DNA from 2 places in the Brochothrix thermosphacta DSM 20171 genome. Region 1 is predicted to be linked to the other one. Evidence: riboswitches for the same ligand, from Rfam matches in the RefSeq annotation. Region 1 holds a riboswitch; the other holds the start of a gene.

The links. Region 1 has a riboswitch for FMN ahead of ribD (bifunctional diaminohydroxyphosphoribosylaminopyrimidine deaminase/5-amino-6-(5-phosphoribosylamino)uracil reductase RibD). Riboswitches for the same ligand answer to the same signal wherever they lie in the genome.
Positions count from the first base shown of each region.
Region 2: it holds a riboswitch for FMN, as region 1 does, so the genes downstream of both, V6S17_RS04105 (ECF transporter S component) here and ribD (bifunctional diaminohydroxyphosphoribosylaminopyrimidine deaminase/5-amino-6-(5-phosphoribosylamino)uracil reductase RibD) in region 1, are expected to answer to the same signal.

Region 1 covers NZ_CP145608.1:2,386,731-2,402,708, forward strand. Annotated here, with positions in the region: gene V6S17_RS11830 (DUF421 domain-containing protein) at 1-301, opposite strand, end outside; gene V6S17_RS11835 (DUF3290 domain-containing protein) at 322-774, opposite strand; gene V6S17_RS11840 (hypothetical protein) at 1,027-4,398, opposite strand; gene wecB (non-hydrolyzing UDP-N-acetylglucosamine 2-epimerase) at 4,517-5,623, opposite strand; gene V6S17_RS11850 (LTA synthase family protein) at 5,640-7,475, opposite strand; gene V6S17_RS11855 (hypothetical protein) at 7,489-7,806, opposite strand; gene V6S17_RS11860 (glycosyltransferase family 2 protein) at 7,920-8,807, opposite strand; gene V6S17_RS11865 (helix-turn-helix domain-containing protein) at 9,222-10,721, shown strand; gene ribE (6,7-dimethyl-8-ribityllumazine synthase) at 11,234-11,698, opposite strand; gene V6S17_RS11875 (bifunctional 3,4-dihydroxy-2-butanone-4-phosphate synthase/GTP cyclohydrolase II) at 11,712-12,917, opposite strand; gene V6S17_RS11880 (riboflavin synthase) at 12,938-13,573, opposite strand; gene ribD (bifunctional diaminohydroxyphosphoribosylaminopyrimidine deaminase/5-amino-6-(5-phosphoribosylamino)uracil reductase RibD) at 13,575-14,645, opposite strand; FMN riboswitch at 14,866-15,008, opposite strand; gene V6S17_RS11890 (hypothetical protein) at 15,509-15,757, opposite strand.
Region 2 covers NZ_CP145608.1:797,198-813,175, reverse strand. Annotated here, with positions in the region: gene V6S17_RS04135 (LysM peptidoglycan-binding domain-containing protein) at 1-7, opposite strand, end outside; gene V6S17_RS04130 (RecQ family ATP-dependent DNA helicase) at 109-1,539, opposite strand; gene V6S17_RS04125 (helix-turn-helix domain-containing protein) at 1,544-2,572, opposite strand; gene V6S17_RS04120 (effector binding domain-containing protein) at 2,707-3,084, opposite strand; gene V6S17_RS04115 (helix-turn-helix transcriptional regulator) at 3,141-4,040, opposite strand; gene V6S17_RS04110 (ferredoxin) at 4,099-4,347, opposite strand; gene V6S17_RS04105 (ECF transporter S component) at 4,362-4,934, opposite strand; FMN riboswitch at 5,093-5,213, opposite strand; gene V6S17_RS04100 (acyl-CoA thioesterase) at 5,778-6,296, opposite strand; gene V6S17_RS04095 (sensor histidine kinase) at 6,301-8,112, opposite strand; gene V6S17_RS04090 (response regulator transcription factor) at 8,191-8,913, opposite strand; gene V6S17_RS04085 (pseudouridine synthase) at 8,937-9,665, opposite strand; gene scpB (SMC-Scp complex subunit ScpB) at 9,637-10,263, opposite strand; gene V6S17_RS04075 (segregation/condensation protein A) at 10,263-11,006, opposite strand; gene lysA (diaminopimelate decarboxylase) at 11,012-12,322, opposite strand; gene V6S17_RS04065 (purine-nucleoside phosphorylase) at 12,345-13,160, opposite strand; gene xerD (site-specific tyrosine recombinase XerD) at 13,189-14,082, opposite strand; gene V6S17_RS04055 (Fur family transcriptional regulator) at 14,272-14,715, opposite strand; gene V6S17_RS04050 (NUDIX domain-containing protein) at 14,888-15,439, opposite strand; gene V6S17_RS04045 (5-bromo-4-chloroindolyl phosphate hydrolysis family protein) at 15,587-15,978, shown strand, end outside.

The DNA.
Region 1 (15,978 bases):
CATTGATAATAAGACCCACAGGTCGTCCATCAATGATATTTTTGGCAAAACGATTATGATTTTTCAAGAATTTCAGAGTAAATACCACAATTGTCCAAATAACGAGCACTAAGAAAAATTGTAAGATTGTAATGTCTTGATTGTAGATCACACCACCGATAATACCACCCAGCACATAATTTTGAACCTGATCCATTGCTGAAGATGGCGCTAAATTACCTTTACCCAGTAAATTTATTTGAAAAATCAAACAGATAAACCCTAAACTTAGCTTCACAATCGCTGTATAATATAGTTCCATTATTAATATGCCCTCATTTCTTACTTATGTGTTTTAACGATATCAATATTCTTATCTAACAACTTAACTTCCTTTAAATGATACGCTTCTAAGTTAGGGTTAAGTTCTACCTGATAATAGGAGTCTTCTAATTTAATAATCATATCATTGCCTACACTCGTCGTATTTACCAATATTTTTGATGTCGGTACTTGTTCTTCATTGCTAACCGATTCAATAAAAACAGCCATTTGAGCTGATTGTGATAAATTATTTTGATCCTGCGAATAATCCGTGAATTGTATGCCGATAATAAATATTAAAAGCAAGCAAAAAATTATGCTAAGATCACGATATTTTGTCTGCAATTTATCACGCATATACTTAAAAGTCACAAAACTTAAAAAAAGTAAAATAACGATTGTTAAACCATACTTCACATAATTAGTTAGATTAGATTCATTCATGAGATATTCATATGTATAAAATGACATGTTATTTGACACCTCCCTATATATCTCTTTATTTTACCTAACGTCTTATTCATACGTCAATATCAATTCCTTATACACTCATCAAAAGGGTCTACTTTTGATACTCTAAATATACCTCACATCTTGAATAATAAATGATGTAACTAAAAAAACGCCAAGACTTTTTTACAAAAGTCTTAACGTTCCGTTTTATTTTATGATTTAATACCACTAATTATAACCCTATGATTAGTCGTAAATAAAATCATGCCTTTATTTAAGTTCGAATTTGTATACTTCTTTACCTGCTTTATCAAGCACTTTTAGAGCATATGCATAGTTTTTTTCATTTCCAAAATCTTTAGGAATAATCGCTTGGAACGTATGGTCATCGCCCAGACTTGTTGGAATACCCCATGAAGTTGGTGCACTGTGTAAGTTTTCAATTGTTTTTACAACTTTATTTGAACTGTCTTTAATTTCTAACGTTTTGTTGAGGTCTTTAAATGATTCTTCCCCTGTCACATAACCATCAAAAACGAGTTCAGTATTATTGTTCCAATATTTATTGAACAATCTAAGCTGTGTGTCTTCGCCAAATTTTTCAATCTTAATCGCTGGAGAGTTATCGCTGACAAATGGCGATACTTTATTCTCTTTCAAAACAACACTTTCAAGATCATTGTATTTATCATGATAAGCACCACTACGCATTGCTGGTTTATTTAGCTCTAGCTTAACTGAATCTTGATCAACACCATCAATTTTAATATTCATCGTGAAGCTGTAATCATCCGCTGCTAAATCACCTAACACATCATTGTTAACGATGAATTGATAACCATCAAATTGCCCTGTTTTATACCAATCGGTATTAGCAGCTGTGATTGTTTTCACTACTTGACCTTTTGAATCAGTAACAGATACCGTTTTTTCAACTTTTGTCTTATCCGTTAAATCCCAATCATCATTGTTAACTTTCCCTTCATAAACTAAGCCGAATTTTTCCCAGTAGCCTAGTTTAAATTCAGAAGTTGTCTCTGCAGCTGCTGCTTTTTCTACAATGGTTGTAATGTTTTCTGACTTTTTATTTTCTTTTCCGTCTTGATGACCAATTAATGTCGCCGTAATTTCGTCACCTTCAGCTAAAGTTACATCTTTTGGTAATGAAAAACTAAATTCTTTTTCTGATTTCACTACTTCTGAAATGATTTTTTCACCATTTTGTGCAATTTCAATTGAATAATTACGTCCAAAATCAACTGCTTGTTGAGGAATATTACCAGTGATTTTTGTATCTTTAACCGTTAAATTATTCAATTCTGGATTAACGATTTTCCAATCCGCCCAGTTACTAGCATCCTTAACTTTTGTAGTGATTGTCTCACTCAGTTTAGACTCTTTATCTTTTTGATGCCCTTCAACTGTAATGGCAATTTCATCATCTTCTTCTAGTGTTACTTTTTCTGGTAATTCGAAATTGAATTTAGAATCAGATTCAACTTTTTCGTTTATAATTTCCGTACCATTTTGTGTGATAGTGACAGTATAATTACGATCAAAATCGATGTCTTGCTTAGCAATTTCACCTGTAATAGCAGTTGATTTTGTTGTTAATTCATTCAGTTCTGGGTTAGCGATTTTCCAGTCAGACCAGTTCGTACCATCTATTACTTCTGTTGATACTTTATCACTTGATACATCATCAAAATCAACTTGATGACCTACGACAGTGACTGTAACATTATCTTTGACTGCTAATTTCACTTCTTTTGGTAAGTCAATTTTATAATCACCATCTGGTGTAATTGCTTGTGTACTAATTACTTCATCATTCACCGCAACCTCAATTTCATAGTTACGGTCAAATTCGGTATCTTCTACTGGTACAGTTCCTGATACAAATGTGTCTGTATCTTTTACATCATTGATAGTCGCTGCTGCAACTTTCCAATTTTCATGATCTGTAACATCTTTCACAGTTTCTGTCGTATCTTCACTATCTTTGTCTTCCTTGTCTAGTTCGTGCCCCACAACGATTGCTGTTACTTTGTCCTTGTATTTCAAGTCGATTGAATCAGGAACACTCACCGAAAATTCACCACCGCGGGCTGTATAACCTTCTTCAGTCGCGACTAACTTATCATTCACTAACACTTCAACATCATAAGTACGACCGTTAAATTTATTTTGAATCGGGATGACACCTCTAATAATTTCATCACCTGATGAAATAGTTTCTAATTCTGTTGGTTCAACTGTCCAATTTTCCCAACTTTCTTGCCCTTCTTTATTTTCCTGAACAACTGTTTCAGCAACAAGGCTTTCTTTATCTGTTTCGCCTTCTTCATGTCCGATAATATAGGCCTTAACAACGTCACCTTTTTGAAGCACTTCATCAAATAACGGTGCGACTAGAGAACCAGATTCACCTGAAATAACAGCACGTTGTTTCTCAACATCATTAACTGTTACAACAGTTTCATAGGTGCGGCCATTTTGATGATTCTGCTCTGGTAAGTTACCTGTGATAATTGTTTCTTCATCATAAGCATCCGCTAAGGTAGGTGTTTTAATTTCCCAATCTGCCCATGATGTTGAATCTTCACCCACAGTATAGAAAGTAGGTGCAGAAACTTTTGTATTCACAATACCATTACCATTAGCTTCTGTTTCAGTACCCTCTACATAAGCCTTTACAACTGTTCCATTTGCTAAAGGTTTATCTTTACCATTACCCAGTGGTTTATCAAACGTTTTTTGCCAGTTTCCTTCACTATCTAGCTGGATGTTTTTGTATTTTTTTCCATCAATTTCTAATGTTACAAAATAATTTGTATCATGTTCATTGTCCATTGGTTGATAACCTACTCCAGTAAAAGTCATTTCATCTTCTGAAGTAATTGTAGTCGGTTTCACCTTATTTTCAATCCACGTATCATCTGGTAAATCATTACCGTTTAACACTGATTCTGCTGCACCCCATGACCAGTTAATACCAAGGTCAGCGTTTCCAGATTTCACCTTAAAGTTGAAGAAGTCTTTACGCTCTACTAAACGCCCCGTATCTTTAGACCATTTATCTAAATCAATTTCTAGATTAACATTTTGATATTGATTCGCAGATACTACTGATACTTCACTAAAAATAACAATGGCATTTATTTTTTCATCAAAATAAGCTGTATCAAAACCATTTAGCGGCCCCGTTTTTTTATCCCATAATTTTTGAATCTTAACATTGCTATTACCAATCCCAATATTATGAAGACGATCTACAGACCCTCCTAAATATTGTTTGTAATTCGGTGTACTAAAAAATTCTGATGCAAATTCAGGATCTACTGTAATCGTTGTTTTCGTTTGCGTTGCAAATCCAACAGCCAATAATGCCGATGAATTTGTATTAATTGTTAAGACACCATCTGTGTTTTCTAAATTTTTAAATTTGTCAGAGTAGCCTGTTCCCATACTAGCAAGAGGTGTTATACCTGCGCTATTTGTAATGTTATTCAGTTGACTCTTTGTCACCTCTTTGTTAGTCATATCGGCTGATGCAACTAAAGGTACCATCATAATTGCAGGTATCATGAGTGTTGACGTTACTGCTAATTTTACTGCCTTCTTCTTTTTATTAATTGTCATTCGTTGTTCCTCCTTTGATATCTCATACTTTCTGCTTTATTTTAGCAGAATTACTACGCTTGATTCCGTCATGAAAAACAAGCTAGTTCTTAAAATTGAAATTCATCCTGCTTTCGATTTAACTCATTTTAATAAGTGCGGCTATTATTTTAGCAGAGGCATTACCATCTCCATAAGGATTGCTCGCTTTACTCATTTGTTCATACAGCACTCTATCGGTTAACAAATCTAGCATAGCGTTTTGAACAGTTTCTTTTTCAGTACCTATTAGTTTTAATGTGCCAGCTAAGACACCTTCCGGTCGTTCAGTAGTCTCACGTAAGACTAATACCGGCTTTCCTAATGAAGGGGCCTCTTCTTGAACTCCGCCAGAATCAGACATAATAAAATAGCTTCTCGCAGCCATATTATGAAAATCAAAAACATCTAGTGGACTAATGAGGTGAATACGGGGATGATTACCTAACAATTCATGTGCACTTTTTTGTACAATGGGATTCAGGTGGACTGGGAAAATAATGTGCGTGTGTATATCTGCATTTATCACCTCAGTTATCGCTTTAAATACTTCTTCCATTGGTGAACCCTGATTTTCACGTCGATGCATCGTCAGTAGTACAAAACGATCCTCCAGCGGAATTTTATGTAACACGGGGTGTTCATATGTATCTGTTATTGTATATTTCAATGCATCAATTGCTGTATTACCGGTTATATGAATCGCTGACTCATCATGTGCTTCATTCAAGAGATTTTGACGGCTTTCCTTAGTGGGTGCAAAGTAGATATCACTTAATGAATCTGTCAATTGACGATTCATTTCTTCAGGAAATGGTGAGTATTTATCATAAGTGCGTAGTCCAGCCTCAACATGACCTATTTTCACTTGATTATAAAAAGCTGCTAAGCTAGCTGCTAATGTTGTTGTTGTATCACCATGCACAAGGATTAGTTCTGGTTTTACACTTTTTAGTACACAATCTAATTGCTGAATAACATTACTTGTTATCTCAGACAATGTTTGTTGATCTTTCATAATGTCTAGATCAAAATCTGGCGAAATTGAGAACGTCGCTAATACTTGATCCAACATTTGGCGATGTTGAGCTGTTACTGTGACGATGACCTCAAAATTAACATTTTTTTTCAATGCTAAAATTAGTGGCGCCATTTTAATGGCTTCTGGGCGCGTGCCAAATACTATCATTATTTTCCTTTTTTTCATTGCTGCCTCCTTTTTGCTAAATGCTAAAGAGCTCTTTACTGTAGCCTTCTCCAACAAACATGTCATATTGAAATAATTGATAATCGTGCAGAGCCTCCTTTAGTGGCGCTGTTAAAGCAATTTTTTCACCTTTCGAATTTAAAAAAAGGTTCTTTGCAATATTATATGCAGGTAACTTTTGCATTAAGTCATGTTCAAACTGGTAGAAAGGAGCTTGTGCTACGCTCATTTCGCTGAAAGCTAAACTACCTAAAAAACCTGGGTTGATTATCTTTGGTTTTTGTTCACCATTTATTTTATTGTTCCAGACAAAATAAGGCGTTAAGTATTTTTGAAGTTGTTTATCGTCTTTAAAAAAAGCGTTATCGTATAATGATTGATTCAGAGCTGGTCCATGGTCACCGTAAAAAACAACTGTTGTCGGTTGATCTAGCTCGGTTAACTTTTGAATAAGTAAATCAATTGTTGTATCCATTTTTTTAACACCACGCGCATAAAGGGCCAATTGGTCACCATCAACGATATCTTGGTAGTTTTCTAATAAATTATCGTCTTGCTTCAACTTACCTTTTGTGGCTTCTGTATAGGGATAATGATTTTGCATACTGACACTGTTAATAAAAGTCGACTTGTCATTTTTGTTAACTTCTAACAAAATACGGTCAACAAAACTCATATCACTGATGTAGCCTTCATCATAATAAATCGGCAATTCCTTACTTTCAGCAATCATTGTTTCTCGTGATATAAAGGAATCAAATCCTAATTTTTTATACACCTCATTGCGTTGATAGCCTTTTTTCAAATGTGAATGAACCCCTTTTGTCTCATAACCTTGTTTTTTCAAAAAGAAAGGAATGCCGATATTATGATCGTTTTTTTCCAAAATATGATTATAGGCAATACTATTTTTTTGTAAAAAGTTATAATCAAATCCACTCAACAAACTAAACTCGACATTAACTGTACCACCACCAAAAACTGGGCTATACATCGAACCTCCGAATTTTTCTTGTAGTTTATGAATCGTTGGCAACGGATCTTCGGTCCACTTTGTATCAGGAAATTTCGTGGGATCAATCAAGGATTCGCTGAGGATATAAATAATTTTTTCTTTTTTCACAGGAACTGCTATTTTTTCTATCGGATATTTTGCATTGTATTTTAAAACAAGGTCCTTCATTACTATTTCTGAATAATCAGTTGGTCGCGGCATTATTTCAGGATTCATACTTTCAATAAAATACTCAACTGCACCACTGTTTTGATTTTCGCTTGTTCTTTGGGTTGCATAACTGGTTGAATGATTGATATATAGTAAACAACTCGCACTTACTACTACACTAATACAGAGACCTGTTACTCGTAATTCAAGCGACAGTTGTTTGTCTCTCCAAAATTTATTGTACAGCCAGCCGCATAACACTATGACACTAACTGTCACTAAAACCAATATAAAATGCGGTTTACTAGTCATTTCCCAGACTACCTCTTTCAATAAATTATTTTGGAAATCCGCCCAAACAATGGGTAAACCTGTACTTACGTTTTTTACACCATTGGCGACCGTAAGCAGTACACCTATCATGATAAATAGATAACTTCCAATCGCTATATTCGTTAATGAAATTACAAATAATAATACTGAATAACCTAATAAATAAATCGTTAATGGATAATTAAACACATTTGAAAAGTCCCTAATATTACTATTTTCAACCATTGACGTTACTAATAGGCCAACCAGCAATAGATAACCTATCAGATATATCCTCGATTTTTTATTAGCATTGAAAAATACTGTTGCTAACATTAACGCTAAAATAACACTCACATTAATAACTACATACATTTTCTATTTACCGCTACTTTCTATTCAGACTGTCCGTAGAAATTGCACTTGAATGTTCCGTTTTTTTCCAGTGATTTTGTGGTAAAAACCATGTGAAAAAGCCTTGAATTTGTGCAAAGTAATAAAGAAGCGTTGAATAAAAGTAACCAATCCATAGCAACAAATACTCTTTGATACGCTGAGAAACTGACAGATCTTCAAAATAACTTTCACCTTCTTGAATAATATAAACTGTCGGTAATAATATATAATTAATAAACTCAAAAAATAACCAGAGCCAAAATAGCGAAAAGAAATAAGGAAAGCTTTCAATAAAACGACGATCAATCACTATTAGAAATACTAAACCTAATAACCATACCGAGCGTAGCATTGAATAAGAATAAACCAATGTTTCACATTTACTTATTAATTCTATTAATGATTTAGATTTGAAAAGAGAGCCTAGCTGTTGACCTGTTTTTGAAATCGCAATATACCAATGTCCTTGTGACCAACGTGTTCTTTGGACATGACTTGTCTTAATGTCATTTGGTTTCTCATCATATACTTTTGCAAAATGATTCCAAGTACTTTTTTGCCTTGAATTGATAACTCTACTTGAATTTCAAAATCTTCAGTATAACTACGCGGTGTCCAACCATTTTCTTTAATATAATTTGTATCGATTGCAAAACCTGTACCACCAATTGATGTATTCCATCCCAAACGGTGTTTTGCATATTGAATCGCACGGTTAGTGATAAAATAGGCCGCTGCATACCCACGCGACATAAATGATTCATTGATATTTTTAGAATCTAGATAACCTTGTATGACTGTTAAGTCTGTGTGTGCTAGAAATTGCGAATTAATTTCCAATAAATAATTTTCTGAAATTAAATTGTCGGCATCAAGAAAAACAATGTAATCAAAATTTTGCCAATATGTTTTATTTTCACGTAAATATTTACCAATAACATGAGGTTTACCTCGGGGTTCTCCTCTTTTACTTCTGTTCTCAAAGAGATTAACACCGTCCCTTTTTCTCACGATACTTGCGGTCTTATCATTGCAGTTATCTGCAAGTGTCACCACTTTATAGAGATTTTTATCATAGTTCAATTGACCGATACTTTCTAAACAGTTATCAATTACATTTTCTTCATTATGTGCGGGTACAATAATTAGGAAACTTTTATCAGCTGCTTTAATATCATAATTACGTTTTACCTTTTTCAATCCAAATAAACCTAAAATTGAATAAAAACCTAAGTGAATAAAAACCACTATCGACATTATTAAAGTAAAAACCTTAATAAAATTGTATAAAAAATCTGGTACTACAAACATTATTCATTCCTCTTTTCTAAATTAAATGCTCTTTTTATAAAAAACACTTATGTTCAAACACTGTAATAAATAAAAACAGCCACTAATACTATAAATATAGTTAAAAAAATAACGTTACTCCGTGCGATACTCTTCTGACTCATTATGCTATCGCTCTCTTTTTGTGACTTAATCACCACTCTCGACTCCACTATAATCCCTCCCTTCGTTCTTTAGACAACCACATAAAGTGAAAACTTTGCATCTATATTACTAACTCATTATATTTAAATTCTCAAATAACCACCGTTCAAAATTCATTTTTGTTTTTTTTTTTTTGAAACTATCATAAACAGCATTAAATGTTACAATTCCAGTAAGATACATAAAAATGTATCTTATTTTGTAATTATTCTAATAATCGGAGGTCAAATTTTGTTTTTACTTACGAATAAAAGTTATAAACGACAGTTACAATTAATACAGTCATGTTTCAACGCCTCAAGGCCGCTCTCACAAAAATATTTAACAACTACTTTAAAGTGTTCAATTTCAACCCTCACCAACACCATCAACTATATAAATGAAGAATTCGAATCCTTACAGTTTGAATATCGTGATGGCTGTTACACCCTCATTTCAAAAAGAGGTTACCGACTTAACGAAACATACAAACACTTTTTACAAACAGCTGAAGAATATAAACTTTTCGAACAACTTTTTTTTCATGAAGAAAGTATTCAATACTATGTAAATACGCTTTTCATGAGCGAGTCAAACATTCGAAGGATGGTGAAAAATCTCAATAAAGAACTGCGGCCAAAAGGTCTGTTCATCACTACAAATCCGATGAAGCTAAACGGAGATGAGTGGACAGTAAGACAAGCTTTCACTAGTTTTTTCTATGAAAAAAATCGTTTGGATTTCCAACAAACGTTTGGAGAAAATGTTCTATTTTATGATACCCTCACTGAAAAAACACTCTTTATTATGGGTGCTAAAGTATCTATGACAAACGCTCTCCTGTTAAAATACTGGTTGTATATCAGTGTTCAACGAACAAAAAAAAAGTATCATTTAAATAAACACACTTCTGCTACTAATGATGACTATTTCGCAAACACTCTTTATACATCAATTAAAGCGGATAATATTTTCCAACTTGAATTCACTAAAAATACAGGTCTTGCTGTCACAATAGAAACAATTGGAGATATACTTCCACATATAGATAGAGCATTCATTAATAACAATCAGCCACTGAAAGAAACCGATTATTACTTTTCTACCTATACAAATATTTCTTTACAGATGATCAGTGACCTCATAACTCAATTAGAGCGAGGATTAAATAGCTACGCTTCTTCAACTGTCAAAAATGAATCCATACATATGCTTTATAACTATTGTTCAACCCATTATTGTGTCCCTTCTTTTGCATACGATTTTAATAAGGCCTTTATTGATCTAATTCGCGAGAAAAATCCGCTCTTTGAACCCTTACTAAAAAAAACAATGACTCAACTCAACTATCCTCCAATGCTCCTTGAAGATCTAAATCAATATCATGGATTTTTTGAAATGATTACAATGTTATTCCCTGATTTTTTCATAACTTCTTCCAATTACAAACCGATACGAATCTTTCTAATAACAGATTTCATCCCCTCTTATGTTAGTTTTCTTATTTCCAGATTGTATGATGAATTTGGAACAGAAATCATTATTAACACGTGTGAGAACATCTCACGGGATACCCTTTTAAGAAGTGAGGATCTTTCTGAAAAAATTATTCTTATCAGTAATTTTTATGATTTACCAATCAATGCCAAAGAATATGATGCGTTCATCTTTTTTAATAGTTTGTTAAGTGCTAATGACATTGCTAATATAAGAGCATTAATCGCAGTTGATAAAAAAAATTGGACCCTTTAATGCTCCCTACTACAACTCTAATGCTGTGACATTATTATAAAAAGCAGTGTCATAACACCTTTTGTTTTAACACTGCTTTTTATAATCATACTTACATTAAACATTTTTATTTTGATAACTACCTTACGTTTTCTTCTTACGTATACAGCGCCTTACCTCTAAGTGGAGGAATAATGGGCATCAAAAAAAAGTTGCACAAAAGTGCAACTTTTTAATTACAACTGATTATAGCTTTGCTACAAAAACAACTCTCTCTACGACACCTTTTAAAGCTTCAATCACATCCCCTTTTTAGATACCTCCACCAATTAAAAATATAGTTGCTAATGAACCCTCTCTGTATAATCGATGTCTTTTCTAGGGGTTCAAAATTAACATACACTCTGTAAAAACATCTGCATAAACATCTGAAAGCCTAATCTAATGCTCAATCGTATTCCTTTTTTATAAACGGACATCAGCAAATTGACTGAGGTGTTACTCATTCCATTCATTTGGAAATAAGATATCCCTTAAGTTAATACTTTTGTTAATTGTGCCATCTCCAATAAACTCATAGCCGCGTCAACACCTTTGTTACCTGCTTTTGTACCTGCGCGTTCAATTGCTTGTTCAATCGATTCGGTCGTAACCACTCCAAAAATCACAGGTACGCCAGTTGTCAGACCAATATTAGCAACACCTTTACTCACTTCATTACATACGTAATCATAATGTGAAGTCGCACCTCGAATGACGCAACCTAACGTGATAATGCCATCATATTTACCACTTTCAGCCATTTTTTTAGCAATAAAAGGAATTTCAAAAGCACCTGGTACCCAAGCAACATCAATATTATCTGTTGGTACATCATGGCGAATAAGGCTATCTACCGCACCATCCAATAATTTAGTGGTAATAAAATCGTTGAATCTCGCCACCACAATCCCTACTTTTAAATCTGTTCCTCGTAAATGTCCTTCAATAATATTCATCTTATTTCCTCCTCTAGTCAATTGTGAGTTGATGATTAAATTTTGTTTGTTTTGTTTTTAAATAGGCTTTATTTTCAAGGCGCGGGGCTATTTGCAACGCAATACGCTCCACTACTTCAATGCCATATGCTTGTAGAGCAGTTACTTTATCCAAGTTATTCGTCAATAGTCGAATACGCTGAATCCCTAGTGTTTTAAGCATTGCTGCTGCTATACCGTAATCACGACCATCTGCCTCAAACCCTAACTCAATATTTGCATCGTAGGTATCCCGTCCCTGTTCTTGCAATTGATACGCACGCAACTTACTCACCAGACCAATACCGCGACCTTCCTGGCGTAAATACAAAACTGCACCAGTACCATCCGCTTCAATCCGTTGCAATGCTTCTACCAATTGCTCACCACATTCGCAACGGTGCGAACCAAAAATATCACCCGTCATACATTCTGAGTGCAAACGAATTAATGGGATTTTTTCTGTTTCAAATTCGCCTTTACTAACAACAATCTGCTCTTTTTGATCCGATAATGAAGTCATCACCTGTACCTTAAAGTCACCATACTCTGTCGGTAAATCGACCTGAACATCCGCTTCAAGAATACGATCATTGATGAGATGTCGATACCTAACAATATCAGCAACGGTAATAAAAGGGATTGCCATTCTAACAGCTTGTTCTTTTAACTCAGGTCGCCTTGCCATTGTCCCATCAGTATTTAGAATTTCACAAATGTAGGCCACTGGTTGCGCACCTGCTAATCTAGCTAAGTCTACTGCGGTTTCCGTATGCCCTGCTCTTACAATGGCTCCATTAGCCTGCCCTACTAAAGGAAAAATATGACCCGGTCGTAAAAAATCACTCGGCTTTGCCTCTGGATTGGCAAGCTCCCTAATTGTCAATGCACGTTCTGCCGTAGATATACCTGTTGTTGTTGTGTGATGATCAACACTGATTGTAAATGCTGTCCCATATGCATCCGTATTTTCACTCGTCATCTGCCCTAATCCTAGTCGCCGGGCTGTCCTTGCGCTCATCGGCACACAGACTAAACCACGTGCCTCTGTTACCATTTGATTTAATGTTTCACTCGTCGCATATTGAGCCAAACCTATCAAATCACCTTCAGCTTCGCGGTTTTCATCATCTGCAACGATAATCAGTTTTCCTTGTTGTAAAAAATGTATGGCTTCTTCTACTCTCTTTTTTACTGACACAACGTTTCCCCCCTTTATTGTTAATAACCATGTTGTTTTAAAAACGACTGACTGATACTTTGTCCATTATCTTCTACTAACGCACCTAAATACTTACTCAATAAATCGCTTTCCAGATTAACAATATCACCCACTTTTTTTTGACCTAACACCGTATGTGCCGCAGAATGTGGAATCAAAGCAACGACAAAAGCATCTGTACTTTTATCAATCACAGTAAGGCTTGTACCATCCAATGTGATTGAACCTTTTTTTACAATACGTCTTTTTTCTGAAGACAACAACGCCAATTCATAATAAATGGCATTTTGTTCTTGCCAGCGGCGATTAATTTTCACAGTACCATCCACATGGCCTGATACAAAATGTCCGTCTAAACGACCTGTGATTGGCAAGGATCGTTCGAGATTGACGGGTTCACCCTGCTTCAAAAGGGATAGATTAGTCGTACGATACGTTTCGGGCATCGCCTCAGCGCTAAATACGCCCTCATTAATAGCAACAACTGTTAAGCAGACACCATTAACTGCAATACTATCACCCATTTTAGTTGCTTTTAAATCTGTTTCTGGAAATAGAATGTCTAACACCATACTCTCTCGCTGATGTGTTGTTTTTTGTAACCGACCCATTTTTTCAACAATTCCAGTGAACATACTAGCCCCCCTTTTCCTGTGGTAGCCATTGTAATTTAAAGTCAGTTCCTAACTGCTCCATACTTATTAATTTTAAATTTGGCTGTTGTACAATGGCTCCGTCAATAGCATCAACTCCTGCTGACCCTAAAAGATGAGGCGTCAGATAGCTCAATAATTGTTGATAGTACCCACCATTTATAAAGGCATGTAATATTTTTGCGCCACCTTCAACAAATACGGACTGTATCCCTTCTTGAGCTATTACCATTAAAATTTGCTCAATTGTCCATAGTTCCGCGAAAAAAAGTCGAACATGTTGGTGGGTTAAACGCTGTTTCAAATTACTATTTTCTGTAAACACCCACGTAGGCTGACTAGTATCTGTAAACAACATGAGTTTGCCTGTTAATCTACCGGACCGATCAATAATAATCCGTGTTAAACCCTGCTTTCCTTGTGGGTTCCGAACAGTTAAGGAGGGGTTATCGACAAGCGCAGTTTCACTGCCTACTAAAATTGCCTGATATTTTTCACGTTCTATTTGAACATCTTGCCATGTCTCGCTACCACTGAGATTTGTTCTGACACCTCGTTTCGCAGCAATCTTTCCATCTAAACTACTCGTATATTTCAAGGTCACATAAGGCAATTTGGTTTCATGAAAGTGATTGTAGATGAGATTGATACGATAGGCTTCATCTCTCAGTATATTTTCGATGACTTCAATCCCCGCTGCTTGTAAAAGTGCCACTCCTCGCCCCGCTACTATGGGATTAGGATCACGTTGACCGATGACGACTTGTTTAAAGCCACCCGCAATAATACGTTCAGCACAAGGAGGAGTTTTTCCTGTATGGGCACACGGTTCTAAAGTAACATATAACGTTGCTTGAATAGATTCCTCAAGGCTGGTGAGTGAATCAATGGCTTGTACTTCCGCGTGTGCAGCACCATAGTGTGTATGATATCCTTTTCCTAAAACAACATTATCTTTAACAATCACTGCCCCCACTAGTGGGTTGGTATATGTTTCCCCTTGTCCTTTAAGCGCTTGTTCAATTGCCAAGCGCATATATTTTTCATGTCTCACTTTCTTCACCTCCAACAAAAAAGCCCCTCATATTTGAGGGACTTTTAAAAAATAGACAGTATTAATCTAGGTTAAACCACACATTCGTCTCTTTTGAATCAGATAAAAACCCCACTAAAAAGACTAGTGGGGTTAAAAAAGGTGTGCTTTAAATAAACGGATGCCCTTATAGGTAGGTGCTTTTAAAAAGCCTACAGCTATCGTTGGTTAACCGTTCCTTTGATTACTTCTCCCATCCAGACTTTAACTGTCGGTTTCAGATTTTCACTGAATCAACCACAATCGAAATTATGGTTCACGGACTTCAAAAATAATATTTTTGTCACCGCCGGTCGGGAATTACACCCTGCCCCGAAGAATCATTATTCAATTGAACACAGCATATCACCTGTTTTTTTATTTGTCAATATCAGTATTTTTTATTAAACACAGCAGAACCATCAAGTCAGTAAGTTCCCCTCACCTATAAATGCAAATAATAGCAACGAATCGAGTCAAAAGACTCTTCACTGTGTTATATCACTCCAAAAACCATGAAACTGACGGCAAATATTTTTGATAATAATTAATCACATCTATTGCAGAGTAATAGCCGAGCACTACACAACCAAAAATGAACACTCCCGTTAGCATCATAATCTTTATCTTTTTTTTACGGATACTTAGAATAAATATCGTACCTGCTAATGGAGTCAAAAAAGCACTTATACCGAGCATTAGCGGTGAAACATTCCCTTTTATTTTTCTGTAGCCAGACCTGTCCGAATAAAAAGTACCTCTATAAAAATGATCGTCCATCTGGTATTTAAGAATAAGTGCACCAATAGTCATTAGTATGGCGCAACTAATAAAACATTTAGTCTTCAAAGACATTTTTGAGAACTCTTGCAATCCCATTTAAAGACAACAATAATGATTATAGCACCCGCAATCATAATCTTTTGGAATATCAACATCAATGCAGTAACTGACATTATAACTAAACCAGTCGTGTTTTCTCCAAATAAGAACATAAAAACACCCACAATCATTAAAACTACAGCGGTAGTAATTAACCAGTCTCTTAAAGACATTTTCTTTAACTTTATTATCAATTCTTTGATTTTATTCATTTGTACTTATCCTTTGCCTATTTAATACGTAACTGTAGTAATAATAACATAGCCAAAGACTTCATTACTTACTTAGTTATGAACATTCAACGACTCTCTGAAAATAATAAGTTCCATCGCTCATCATAGTAAAAAGCCCCTATTCTAAGAAATAGGAGCCCAAAATACTAATCTCATTCTTTCATTCTCACTGACACTATTGCTTCTCTGTTCTTAAATTA
Region 2 (15,978 bases), 970 kb from region 1:
CAGACATTTCCTTAGCACCTCCAAAACAATATCGCTTTTATAAAATTTATCTATATATATCAGTATAGCGATAAAACCTTTTGACAACAAGAAATATCACTATAAATATTACATTTTCTTTACAAACATTTCCCACAACGTCTTTTTCCAGTCATTTTTAACCACTTTAGTGAAATCATTCGCTACTTTATGATAGATACTTTCGTCTAAGTCACAATTATCACAGCATTGAAATTCTTGATGAATATCCGCTTCGCCAAAAAAACGTAAAAGTCGATCTCGACGACACTGTGTTGTTTGCAACCATTTAAAATAAGCATCAATTTGCTCTTTTTTTAGTGTTTGTCGTGCTTGCACAACTTCCCATATCGCATTCGGATTAAAACCCATTTCTTTGTATGTTTTTAGAAAACGCCACTGTGTATCTGTTACCCAGTTATTTTCCAATGCCTCGCGCGTATAAGATTGTGGATTAAGAATTGTATTATAGTCCGGTAAATCACGAACAGATAATGACTGCGCTAGGTAATAATCACTTTCTTGATGGCAGAGCGAAATGCTTAATGATGGCTTTCCATCTCGACCGGCACGGCCCGCTTCTTGCACAAAACTTTCGATATTTTGCGCGGGATGATAATGGATAACAAATCGAATATCAGGTACATCAATCCCCATACCAAAGGCGCTAGTTGCACAAATAATATCAAGTTGGTGATGCGTAAATTGCTGTTGAATTGCAATACGATCTGCAGGGTCCATTCGACCGTGATAGTATGCCACATCTAGATTAAGGCGTTCGCTCAAAAGCAAACTCATATCTTGGCATTTTTGACGGCTGCTAAAATAAATAATACCCGGGCCTTCTAATTCTTTTACTAACTTTAACAACTCCGTATCCTTATCTTTTCTTTGTTCACATGTAATAACTTTATAAGCAATATTCTCACGATTAACGCTATATATAAATTGTTTCATATTTTTCAAATTCAACACTTTTTGTGTTTCTGCACGCACCGTTTCTGTCGCTGTTGCGGTTAGAACCATCGTTACAGGGTAATTAAGCGTTTCTCTAACAGCACCTAATTGCAAATAATCAGGGCGGAAATCAGGGCCCCACTGTGCGATACAATGTCCTTCATCAATGACAAACAAACCAATTTTTTGTCGTTGAAAAGCTGCCAAAACGTGCTCCTGTTGTATCATTTCAGGCGAAATAAATACGAATTTATAACGTTCTAATTGATTGAGGATTGTTGTTTTTTCGTTAGCATTCAAAAATGAGTTTAATGCAACAACTCTCTTTTCACCGTATACTTTCATCCGCTCTACTTGATCTTGCATCAATGATAACAGTGGTGAAATAATCACAACTAAACCTTCTCTTAAGTAGCCTGCTAATTGAAAACAAACGGTTTTACCTGAGCCTGTCGGTAACATTACAAACGTATCTTCCCCTGCAACAGCAGCCTCAACTACTTCTTTTTGCCCAAGACGGAACTCATCAAATCCTAGATAGGTTTTCAAATCATTTTCAAGCATACTTTCACCTCCCTGATACAAGACATAGTTTTAACGTATCGTAACTTAATTCAGGCATATTCATTCGTGCTTCTTTCAGCGATGTTGCCATTTTTTTATTCGCTTCGTAATATTCACGATTGGCTTTATTTACAAATGCATCTAACGGCATAATTTCTAACCCAATCAATTGGACGTAATGATCCACGATCGTTGATTTTTTCAAACGCCTTTGTTGTTGAATATCTGCTACAGATGTCCCATCCAGTAATAATTGATAGGTGATTTGAGCCGATTCAGTTAATTGTGCTACAGGGCGATCAAGTAACAATTGGGATAAAAGGGGCCAACTTTTGGGATAACGTTCTAATAGGAACATCATTTGCGAGAGTGCTTCAAGCCACTGCATATCATACGTGTTTTTTTCCAAATGATGTTTATTAGCGCTTTGTTCCGCTGTTAAACCAATCGTTTGCCCTCCTGTTAAACGATCCACTACAATTTCAGGTGATACCGTTAAAGAATCAAGTAAACTCGTCAATTCATCATGATAATTTTTCGCCAAAACCTGTTCGTCATCTTTCTCCAAACCTAACCACCAACGTTTACATAAGGCTTGTATTGTTGTATCACGTACAATTGGAAAGTAATGAGCGATTTCATGATAACGATTGGCTGTCATTTGAGTGGCTAACTGTAAACTTAAAGCAAAAACAGGTAACCTTCTATGCCACCGCCAACCATTCACATTTTGGTAGTTTGCTTGTAAAGTGAAATTAGATACCGTTGATAAGCCTAGCGATGACAACGCTAAACGATCTTCTGATTTTAAGATGATGTAACCATCTGTTATTAAATTATCACATGTCATTTTCAGATCAAAAAAGGCTTTATTTTCAAACACACCGAAAAACGGCTGTATACGATAGAGGAATAAATCGACCATGTTTTGGCTAGTTTTAACACCTTGTAAAATATCAGTCACTTGCTTTAATTTTTTCGATCCATTCAACTGTCGAATAAGATCAAGTATTACTCGTTGATAATCATTCACCGCCAAAGCCTCCTCTCTATTCACTATCTATTATAGCGAAGATGAAAGCAAATACCACCGTATTTAACAAACAGACAAAAAAACTAAAACACTAAAAATGTGTTCTAGTTTTTTATGCACTGCTAACGAGACGCTTAATCTTTGACTGCGATAAAAATAGTTATTTCACCGTTAACGTCATAATACTCATAATCCGTTGTATAAAGACGCTTTAAATCAGTCGCCCAAATTTCGCACCACTTTTCATACACGCCCTGTTCCTTCTTTGTATCTACAGCAAACGTTAAATAGTTGTTTTTGCCTAATGTTATGTCAGACAAAAGTATATCAGGTATCGTTGTGCCAATTAATAAATCATAATCACCTTTCTCATCCGATTCGTAATTATGATAGACGGCATAAAGCGGTGCTTTATCACCTCGTTTTGCTACACGTTGCCATAATTCAGCAATTCCGGCAAACGTTTGGTTATTTGTTCTAATTTTTTCGCCATAAACAATTTGTTTTTTCATTTAAATCATCCTCCCTTATATAAGGAGCTTAACAGGATAAAGCTGACAACTGTTTGTCAACTTTCATTCATTTTTTTCACTTCATCTTGATAACTATTCTTAAGCGCTATAGGCGCTATGACTTTTACATTGCTACCAAACATCAGTAAAAACGGCAAAATATTTTTTCGAGAGTCATATTTGAAACGCACATTAATACAAGTGTCACAAAGTGACATCTCTTTTTCTAGAAAGTAATCGTAAAGTTTTCCTAACTGATTTTTTTCAAATTGTAATTCGATTGTGGTTAAATTTGGTGTTTCAACCATCAAATCATCTTTAGATAGATAATCACTTTTAATCGGCAAATGCTCAAATGACCTGATGCGCGTCAATTTGAATAGTCGCTGGGATTTTCTCAACTCACAGTAAGCTGATAAATACCAACTCCCATCCTTTAATAACAGTTCTAGCGGTTGCACAATCCGTTTTGTCGCTGTACCATCTCCAGCGATATAATTAATCTGGATTTTTTCACCAACACTCATTGCCGTTTGAATAGCACTTAACTTATTTTGAACGTCACGTTCGATGCTCCCACGATGTAATGTTGCTTCAGTAAAATTGACCTGAAAGACTGATGTTTGTTCTCCCTCTTGTAAAAGATTAATCTTATACACTAATTCTGTCGCCTTATCTGTCTCAATTAACGTATGCTGTGTATTTAAACTTTGAATCAATATGTTTTTTTCAGCCTCACTAAAAGTAAAACGATTCAAGCGATAATTTTCCATTAGTTGAATACCACCGTTCACACCCAACACTGTAAATAATGGCACTCCACTAGACGATAGCGTATCAATATCACGATAAATTGTGCGTTTACTTACCTGAAAAACCTCAGATAATTGAGCGGCCGTTACTTTTTGATGATTTAATAAATACAATAAAATATTGAATAGGCGTTCAATCCTCATTTAATTAGCTCCTTAAAAAAACCTCTGAAAAACAATTATTTTCAGAGGTTACTTCATTTTATTCAAAACGATCGGGATCTCCTTGAAAAGAGCTCTCCGCCGTTCGTACAGAAGCACTAGGGCAACTCATTTCTGCCTCAATGACATCTTCTTCTATATCAACAGCAACAGCCTGTGTTCCTGTATTATCATCGTGCACAACATAGGCAATGCCTTCATCATCATAATCATACGTTGTTGGTGCGCAAACTGCACACATACCACAAGCAATACACGTTGATTTATCAATGATTGTATATAATGCCATTTTTCACACTTCCTTTAGCGCTGAAGTTGTTGTCTCTCAATCCATTTTTTCAACCGACCAAACATCAACATAAAGAGATAACCAACTAACACCCCTTTGATGAGATTGAACGGCATGATACTCACTACAACCGCCTTAGCAAAAGAGACACCTAAATCAAAGTTAAGTAGTTTTAAATATAACGGTAATAAAATTATATAATTAAACAGCGACATAAACAAGGTCATTGCGAGTGTTCCAGTACCAATACCTACTAACAACCCTCGTTTACTACCTTTAAAGTGACGGTAAATATAGTACATCGGCATTACATATAACATACCTGCAACGAAATTCGCCACTTGTCCAACAGGAAAACCAACTGGGCTACCTGTCGTAATGTAATTAATAATATTTTTGATTAACAATACTAAGGTTCCAGCTAATGGTCCAAAAATAAAAGTACCAATCATCGCAGGAATATCACTGAAATCAATCGTGAGGAAATCAGGAAAAACCGGCAATGGAAACTTAATAAACGTTAACAAATACGATAACGCACTTAACATTGAAACACTAACTAACATTCTTACTTTTGAATTTGACATACAAATTCTCTCCCTTGTTGTTCATCAAGTGAAGAGTTCGCCAAAAATCAACGCATTTAACAAGACTACCTGTTATTGATTGCCACGTATATACCAAAAAATCCCTTAACCTATAAATTTAGGCAAAGGGAAATAAGGACCGCGTATCATTCCTGCGATCACATCTTCTCCCATCCTGACTTTACAGTCGGTTACGGAATTACACCGCATCAACCTCTCGAAAGAAGCTCGTGGACTTTTACCACCGGTCGGGAATTACACCCTGCCCTGAAGATGAACGTTTTATTTTAATACATTATTAGTATAGCACAGACTTTTCTAAATTCAACACTATCTGCTGCTGTTATCGTTGCGAATTTATTCGCTTACGAGAACAGTATGGGACGGAGCACAAGCGAGTACCACTCCTTTGCTAATATCGTAGCGGATTTATCCGCTTTACGAGAGCAGTATGGGTGCTAATATCGTAGCGGATTTATCCGCTTTACGAGAGTAGTATGGGACGGAGCGCAAGCGAGTACCACTCCTTATGTTAAATGCTTTAAGAGTAACACTCCTTGTATTAACATCGTGAGATTAACAATCCTTATGTTAAATGCTTTAAGAATACCACTCCTTTGCTAATATCGTAGCGGATTTATCCGCTTTACGAGAGTAGTATGGGACGGAGCGCAAGCGAGTACCACTCCTTCAAGAAAGCGAGTACCGCTCCTTAAATTAATAACTGTGAGTACCTATCCTCTTACTAATATTCTAAGATTACTGTTCCACCTACTTCATTACAAAAAATTTTCAGCCCATAAAAAAACGTTAGCCCTGAATGAGCTAACGTTTCGCTATATTTTATTGTTCCCATGGACGAGATAAACCTAATTGACTCGCCATTTCTTTTTGTTCTATCATTCGTTTTTTACGTTCGATTGCTCGCGCTTCGCCACCTGCACAAATGAATTTCTGCTCTTCAGTTACAGGTTCAACTGTTGGTACTTCAGTCGGCTTGCCATCTTCACCGATTGCAACAAAAGTCATAAATGCAGTTGCTGCCAACTCACGTTCGCTCGTCATCATATTTTCTTTGACTACTTTAATGAAAATTTCCATTGACGTACGCCCTGTATAACACACATACGATTGTAAACAAACCGAATCATTCAAGTGTATTGGAGCATAAAAACTTACATTATCAGTACTTGCCGTTACACAATTGCGTTGCGAATGACGTGATGCGCTGACAGAAGCGATGTCATCTACCATCGACATCAAATTCCCTCCAAACAATGTATCAAATGCGTTAATATCAAATGGAAACACTCGGCTTGTTTTAGCCGTAAATGATTCCGTACACGTTTTATTCATTTTCATCACTTTATTTCTCTCCCTTATCAATTGTTAATGTGCTTTTTGCTAATAGCGGTAACTCAATTCTAAATGTTGTACCTTCACCATAATTACTCAATACACTGATACGTCCATTATGGGCTTCAATGATACTTTTCACTATCGCTAGCCCAATACCTGTCCCAACTGTTTTATGTCGTTTACGAGCTTTGTCAGCCTTGTAAAAACGATCAAAAACATAAGGCAAGTCTTCTGCAGTAATACCAGGACCGTTATCAATAATATCTAGCACTACAAAATAATCGGTGACATATTGCTTAATTGTTACCTGACCACCATGTTCAAGATCAGATGCGTAACGCAAAGCATTCGATATTAAATTGACGAATACTTGATGCATTCGATCTGCATCAAAGTTATAAACAAAATCTGCTGTTTCAAATTCAGAAATCATCTCCACTTTATGTTCCATTGCAAAGTTTTCATAATTATATAATACTTTTTCTACTAAAGGACGTAGTTCTTGGAAATTTAAGTTAAGGTCAACAAAACCCGATTCCATTCGTGTAACATCCAGCAAATCATTAACAAGTCTCGCGAGTCGATTTGCCTCTTCATTAATGATCGTAGAAAATTCGATAATCTCTTCCTTTGACTCAGCAACACCATCAATGATGGCCTCACTATAACCTGTCATCATTGATAACGGGGTTTTCAACTCATGAGACACATTACTAATAAAATCAATACGCATTTTTATCATACGTTTCAATTCTGTATAGTCTCTTGTGATAACAATAACATTCAATTCGCCACTCTCATCACGTATTAATGTTAAGACGGCAGCGTAAGAGTAGTTATCGATATCTATCTCTACCTCTTGTGTACTTTGAGAAGCTAAGGCTTCTTGGATCGCATCAGCTAATACTGGTGGAATTGCACTCTTATCTAAATTATCAGTAGATGCTTGCCATTTTGATAAGAAAATATCAGCTGGTGGATTTTTTAGCATCATTTTCCCCTCACGTGAAAAACGAATCACACCATCTGCCATCGCACCTAACAAACCACTAAGTTGATCTTTTTCCGCTTCAATCGTTTGGATATTCGCTTTTAAATCGCGTCCCATTCGATTAAAGGAACGACCTAAATCAGCAATTTCATCATTGGATACAATCTGAACCTTAATATCAAAATCCCCAGACGCAATCTGACTTGCGGCATTACGCATTGCTCGAATAGGTGCAGCAATACGGGTGGAGAGAAAGAGTGCAAATACAGTCACAGCAATAATACTCAAAAAGTAAAAGACCGCTACAGTTTGAGACATCGTCACGACTGATTTATAAATGTCTTGGTTGGATTTAAAGACATAAATATCTCCTTTGCTCTTACCATTTGGAGATTCAAACGAGGCGCTACTTACATACAATGAAATTTTTTCGCCACGTTGTTCATCTTGAAGTTCGATTTTTTGAAAGTTTGTTTTATTTGAATTGCCTTTAATTTCTTCGCGTAATTTTTCTAACATCTTTGTACTTAACGCATGTTCATTGGCTGAATGAAATAACTCTTTTTCATCCGGAAAAACAATTAACGCATTCATGTTTTTAGGCAGCATATCCAAAGCCTGAGTTTGAATTGCTTTATTATCGTAATGCTTATCCACCATCTGTACAATTTGTGTGGTTGTTTGCTGGAGTAACTGTTTATTGTCTTTAAGGTTGCTTTGGATGAAAATTTGAATGAGTAGTAATACAATAATTGTAAGACCAATCGTTGAAAGCAAAATGATAGTGACCCACAATTTACCAACAACACTAATAAAAAACTGCTTCATGCCTTGCTCCTTTCTTTTGAAAAGAAAACAAGCCTCGTCCAAATTTCAGAACGAGACGAGCACTTCTTCTACTATAGATTAATCTCTACTTTCAAACTTATAACCAATTCCCCAGACAGTAACAATCATTTTTGATACTTCTTCAGAATGTTTATAAAGTTTTTCACGTAAACGTTTAATATGAGTATCGACCGTTCTTAAATCGCCAAAGTAATCATATTGCCATACTTCTTTCAATAGTTGTTCGCGTTCAAAAACCTTATTAGGGGCTTTTGCTAAGAAAATTAATAAATCATATTCTTTGGGTGTTAAGCTGACCGTATTATTTGCTACAGTCACACGATGTGCGTCATTATCAATATACAATTCATGGTAAACAACAACATCACTATTTTCAGAGCCCATTGTTTGTTGCGGATTTTCATTCACACGGCGTAACAAAGATTTTACACGCAATACTATTTCGCGTGGGCTAAACGGTTTTGCAACATAATCATCTGCGCCAGTATTAAAACCATCAATAACATTTATTTCTTCAGCTTTTGCAGTTAATAAAATGACTGGTGTTTTTTTGACTTGGCGTAATTCTTTAAGCACTTCTAAACCATCTTTTCCAGGCATCATGATATCAAGTAAAATAATATCATAATCATTGTTTAATGCTAAGTCCAAAGCACTTATGCCATTGTCAGCTTGTGTGACGTTATAATTTTCACGTTCTAAGTACATCGCTAATAAGCGTCTAATTCTATCCTCATCGTCAACTACTAAAATATTAATATTATTTTCAACGGTTTCCACAAGAATGCCCCCGATTCAATTTTTTATTTTTTTCCGGTTGTCGCTAAAGCGTACATTTGTTTTACTTCGTGTACAGAAAGTTCACGCCATTCTCCTGGTGCAAGATTTCCCAATACAAGCATACCATATTGTTCACGTTTTAACTTTTGAACAGGGTGACCCACTGCTTCGAACATTTTACGCACTTGATGGTTACGACCTTCATGAATCGTTAACTCAACGATTGCTTTGTCCTTGCCTTTATCACCTGACATAAAATGAGCACGTGCTTTAGCAGTTTTACGGCCATCGATACGAACGCCATCTTGTAATTGCTTAATTGTTTCACGCGTAGGAATACCTTTAACACGCGCAACATATGTTTTTTCAACTTTGTATTTAGGATGCATTAAAATATTGGCGAAATCGCCGTCATTTGTCAATACGATCAAACCAGAAGTATCATAATCCAAACGGCCCACAGGATATACTCGTTCAGGAATCATATCAAAATAATCCGTAACAACTTTACGTTTTTTATCATCTGACGAAGCAGACAATACGCCTCGTGGCTTATAAAGAACAAAGTAACGATGTTCTTCTTTTGATAATGGTACACCGTTAACTTCAACTTTATCCGAACCCGTAACTTTGATACCTTGTTCTCTTACTGTTTTACCATTTACTGTTACACGACCATTAGTGATTAATTCTTCTGCCTTACGTCGTGATGCTATACCAGCATTAGCTATTACTTTTTGTAGTCTTTCCATCTTCAACACGTCCTTTTATTGTTGTATCTTGGAAGGTTTTAAAGAATAGATCCATTTCTTCTTGAATCTTATCGTTTTCCCATTCCTCAGAAACATCGGGTAATCCTTTTAAATTGGCAAGGCCAAAATAATCCAGAAATTCTTTCGTCGTACCATATAACATAGCGCGTCCTACTTTTTCAGAACGGCCTTTTTCTTCAATTAGCCCACGTGTGACTAACGTTCTCACAGGTCCATCAGCATTAACGCCTCGAATTTCTTCAATCTCCATACGAGTGACTGGCTGCTTGTATGCAACAATTGCTAACGTTTCTAATGATGCTTGTGTTAACGCAGAAACATGTGGACTATCTACTAATTTTTGTAGATAATCAGCAAATTTAGCTTTTGTTGTTAGTTGATAACTATTAGCAAGTTCTGTTAATTGTATGCCTGATGTTTCATCTTCCTCATATTTCTTTTGTAGTTTTTCAAGCACTACTAAGAGCACATCACGTTGAATAGACATCACTTCGGACAATTGTTTTAAAGATAAACCTTCGTCGCCCGCAGCAAATAATAAACTTTCTACAATTGCTTGTTCTTTTGCAAAATTCATTATTGTCTCTCCTTTAAAGATACCATTAAACCAGCAAAGCTGCCTTCTTGTTCCACTGTAATAGTTTGTCGTTTCATCAGCTCAAGCAAAGCGAGAAAAGAAACAACCAGCATTGAACGACTATTTTCTTCAAATAACGTTTCGAACATTACAGCTTCTTTATTTCTACTTATTAATTCTATCATATCATTCATTCGTTCTTCTATAGAAATTTCAGAACGCGCAATTGTTGTTTGGAGTGGCTTCGCTAATTTTTTTCGTCTCATCATTTTATGAAAAGCACCTAACAAATCTGCCATTGATACACGTTCCTCTTCCGTTTCAGGTAGGGCAACCTCTTCAATTAATGGCAACGGCGCTTTTGTAAATAGTTGTTGTCGTTCTTTTTCTTTATCCTTTAAATCAACGGCTACTTCTTTAAATTGTTTATACGCTACTAGTTGTTCAACTAACTCTTCACGTGGGTCTTCACCTTCGTAATCTTCAACTAGCAAATCTTCTTCAACTATTTTTTTAGGTAATAGTGTCCGACTCTTAATTGCGAGCAGTGTAGCAGTCATAACGATATAATCACCTGCAATATCCAGTTGTAATTCTTTCATCGTATGGATATATTCCAAATATTGATCCGTAATTTGTGCTACCGGAATATCATAAATATCAATTTCTAACTCTTTAATCAAATGTAACAGCAAATCAAGCGGTCCCTCGAACACTGCCGTCTTAAAGGTCATTTCTGTCACGTTACTCACCTCTTAGTTAAGTGTAAATCATTTTGAATGATATCTTCAAATGTTTCACGTTTTACGACAAGTTGATGTTCACCATGTTCGACAAACACAACAGCTGCTCGCGGTACGCGATTATAGTTACTCGCCATCGAATAACTATAAGCTCCAGTACTGAAAATTGCCAATAAATCATTTGGTTGTGGGTTCGGCAAAGGAATATCCCAAATTAGCATATCACCAGACTCACAATATTTGCCTGCAATTGATACGATCGTATCCGCTTGGTCAGCCATTTTATTTGCAAGCACTGCTGAATATTTTGCATCATATAATGCCGGACGGATATTATCACCCATACCACCATCAACTGCAACATAACGTCTCACATCAGGAACATCTTTCGAAGAACCTACTGTATAAAGTGTTGTCCCCGCTTCACCAACAAGTGAACGACCAGGTTCAATCCAAATCTCTGGCATTGCTAATTGATTGGCACTAATTTTAGCTTGTACCTCAGTAATTATATTCGCAACATAGGTTTCTGGCTCAAGTGGTTGATCTTCATCAGTATAATGAATTCCGAATCCACCACCGAGATTAAGCACTTCTGTTTTATAATTATATTTTTCATTCCAAATAACCATTTGATCGATAATACGGTCGGCTGCAGCAATAAAGCCATCCATTTCAAAAATTTGTGATCCAATATGGCAATGAACCCCTTTTAGGGTAATTGTATCAGTTGCAAGAACACGTTGAATCGCTTCCTCAGTTTGGCCATTCGTTAACCCAAAACCAAATTTAGAATCATCTTGGCCTGTCGTAATAAATTCATGTGTGTGGGCACCTACACCAGGTGTTACACGAAGTAAGGCAACAACTTTTGTACCAATTTCTTTAGCCAAACGGTTAAGCAATTCAATTTCATGAAAATTATCAATCACATAACAACCGACGTTTTGGTCAATTGCATAGCGTAATTCAGCTTCAGTTTTGTTGTTACCATGAAAATGAATACGTTCTGCTGGGAAGCCAGCCTTAACCGCTGTGTATAATTCACCAGCAGAAACAACGTCTAGGGAAAGCCCTTCTTCATTAATCAGTTCATACATGGCAATTGATGAAAAAGCTTTGCTTGCATAAGCAACTTGCGCAGAGACTTTCGCTTTTTCAAATGTTTCTTTAAAACCACGTGCATGTTGACGAATCGCTGCTACGTCATAGATGTAAAGTGGTGTACCGTATTCTTTTGCTAACGTAACTGTGTCCACACCACCAATTTCTAAATGGTTTTGTGTGTTAATTGTACTCGTCCCATGTAATTCCAATCTGAGCCCTCCTTTAGTTCACCTAGATTGATGCAATAATATCTTCCATATATGCTAAGAATTCAGCTTGTACGCGATTACTTACTTCAATAACTTCTGCATGATTTAACGGTTGATCAAGGATACCAGCAGCAAGATTTGTAATACATGAAATTCCTAATACTGGAATTGACATATGTGCCGCCACAATAACTTCAGGGACTGTCGACATTCCGACAGCATCAGCTCCCATACCGCGCATCATATGAATTTCTGAACCTGTTTCATAAGCTGGACCTGTTAAACCAAGATAAACACCTTCACGTACACTATCAATTGAAAGTTTGGTTGCTGATTGACGTGCAATTTCTAACATTTTTTTGTCGAATACAGTTGTCATATCAGGGAATCTTGGTCCAAAACGTTCATCGTTTTTACCGATTAAAGGACTTGTTCCAGTAAAGTTGATTTGGTTTGTTAATAACATTAATGTACCGGGTGTAAATGTTTCATTGATGCCACCTGCTGCATTTGTGATAATCATTTTTTCAACACCGAGTAATTTCATCACACGAACTGGGAAAGTTACTTGTTGCATCGTGTAACCTTCATAAAAATGGAAACGTCCTTGCATTGCAATAACGACTTTACCTTGTAATTCACCAATCACAAGTTGTCCAGCATGACCCTCGACTGTTGATACCGGGAAGTGTGGGATATCTTTATAAGGAATAACCACTGGATTAGCAATTTTGTCCGCTAAGACACCTAAACCTGATCCTAAAATTAAACCTACTGTTGGTAAAGAGCCAATTTTATCTTCGATATATTTTTTTGATTCTAATGCTTGTTCATACATAATTCATTCCCCTTTTCATTAGTTATTGTCAAGCACGCGGATGAAACTGTTGGTAAACATCAGCAAGTCTTGATTTTGTGACATGTGTATATATTTGTGTTGTTGCTATATCTGAATGACCCAACAATTCTTGAACAGAGCGTAAATCCGCACCATTTTCCAACAAATGTGTTGCAAATGAATGCCTTAATGTATGCGGTGTGATTTCTTTTTTTATACCTGCTTGAAGTGTCATTTTTTTCAGATTCTTCCAAAAACCTTGTCGCGTCATAGGACGACCATGAAAATTCAAAAACAATGTATCATTTTTATATTTTTCCCGATAAAGTTGGGAACGTGACAACTCTAAATACTCGTTAATAACGGTTGTCGCAGTTTGACCAAGTGGGATAATCCGTTCCTTATGCCCTTTTCCAATTGTTTGGATAAATCCCATATTGAGATGCAGATCTGATAATTTCAAAGTAATCAATTCAGATACCCGTAATCCAGTAGCATAAAGTAATTCTAACATTGCTGCATCACGTAAGCCGAGTGCTGTTGTTTTATCAGGTGTAGCTAGTAAAGCATCCACTTCATCAACATGTAAAATAGCGGGCAATGTTTGGGCTTGCTTAGGAGTAGCAATTCGTGTCGTTGGATCCGTAGTTGATTTTTGATCAATTAGTAAAAAGTGATGAAAAGAACGAATCGATGCCATATAACGTGCAATCGATCTAGCAGACTTTCCTTCTTCTTTCATTAATCCCATAAATCCAACCACATCTTCACGTGTTATATCTGATAGATCATTGATATGACGTTGCTCTATCAAAAAAGTTAAGTAAGCAGTTAAATCTCTTTGATAGGCTAGAAGGGTATTATCGGACAAACCTTTTTCAATACGAATATAATGAACAAAGTCTTCAATACTGTTTTTCACCAACAACCACTCTCCCTTGATTGAAACGTAATTAATCTAGTTTATTATAGCATAAAAAACGCGATTCCCCTACATGTTACTTGACGCTATGGCTATAGTTAAACGCTCTTTTTCCGACTTTAATTATATTTGATTGCTTTTTTTGCATAAAAAAAACTCAAGGGTTCACCTTAAGTTTTTCAAAGTTTTTTATTTTATTTTTTGGCATTTTTCACAAATACCATGAAAAATTAAACGATGATCCTTTACAAGGAAATTATATTTTGAGGCAACTTTTTCTTCAACATCGCTCAAAAGGTCTTCTTGTATCTCATTTACTTCGCCACACTCCAAGCAAATTAAATGATGATGGAAGTGTTTTACACCCTCTTTACGGATTTCATAACGTGCAACACCATCGCCAAAATTAATTTTATCAAGAATATTCAGTTCCGATAATAAGTCAAGCGTGCGATAGACTGTCGCTAGTCCAGTATCTGGTGCTTTGTCTTTTACCAACAAATAAACTTCTTCTGCGCTAAGGTGCGCTTTTTCATTTTCAATCAAAACTTGTAACGTCGCTTCACGTTGCGGTGTTAGTTTATATTTTTCTCTATGCAGTTGTTTTTTGATACCTTCCATTCTCGTTCCCATTGTATCGCCTCTTACTCTTATTTAATAATAGCACTTTGGATATTCTCAATTAGATTAACATAATCTAAAAATAACACACCTTCCCAAAAATGTCTATTATCTTTATCTAAAGGGTATTCAAAGAGTATTCTGATATTTAAAACACCTTGATTATCAATTAAGTAATACTTACTTAATAATTATTATAATTTAGTTCGAAGTGTTGAATGGCAAATACGGTCTTTGCATCGACAATTTTTTGCGAGCCAATTAATTGTTTCGCTTCATCTAATGAAAGTAAATGCACATTAAGAAATTCATCATCATCTAGCTTCAATGCATTCGAAGCAATTGTAAGCTTCGTTGCTTCATAGATATGAATAACTTCATCAGCAAAACCGGGAGCCGTATATAATGCTGTTAAACGTTGCCACTTTTCGGCACGATAATCTGTTTCTTCTTCTAATTCTCGTTTGGCGGTTACGAGTGGATTTGTTTCGCCATCATCTATTTTGCCAGCCGGAATTTCAAACAATATAGCCCCTATTGGTTTACGGTATTGTTCGACAAACACCATTTTCTTGTCTGTGGTAATCGCCAAAATTGCCACTGCACCAGGATGACGAATGATTTCACGCGTAGCTGTTTCGCCATTTGGAAGTCTCACCGTATCAATTTCTAATGCGATGACATTACCTTTAAATATTTCTGTTGTGCTTTGCGTTTCTTCAGTTAAATTTTTCAATGTATGTCTCCCTCCATTCATTGGAATTATATCATACGTATAGCGGGGGTAAAACTACAACCAACGACTGATACAAGTGCTACTGTAATATGCTAAACTTGTTTTAAGAAGATAAAAGCTATGAGCAACTATTAAGGAGTGAACAGAATGAAAACAATCATCAATGTTATACGCTTTTCCCTACGAACTTGGTACATTTTAACATTTTTCATTATTATGTTAATTGTAAACAGAGGTGAACATATCCTCGCTTCGATTATAATAACGCTACTGATTGGCGGGCTTGCTTACTTTTTCACTAACAAAACAAAAGCAACTCAAACAAACCAAGCACACGGTCTTACAAGGAAAGAAATGCGTTATATCTCAAGCAACCTCACTGAGGCACGTAAAAAAATTATTAAATTACAAAAAGTTGCTTATCGAAACAAAACGATTCCTTGTTTAAAAGGAAAAGATAGTTCAATTAAGATTACTAAACAAATTTATGGTATTGTTAATCAAGACCCTAAACGTTTTTTTACCACAGAGGCATTTTT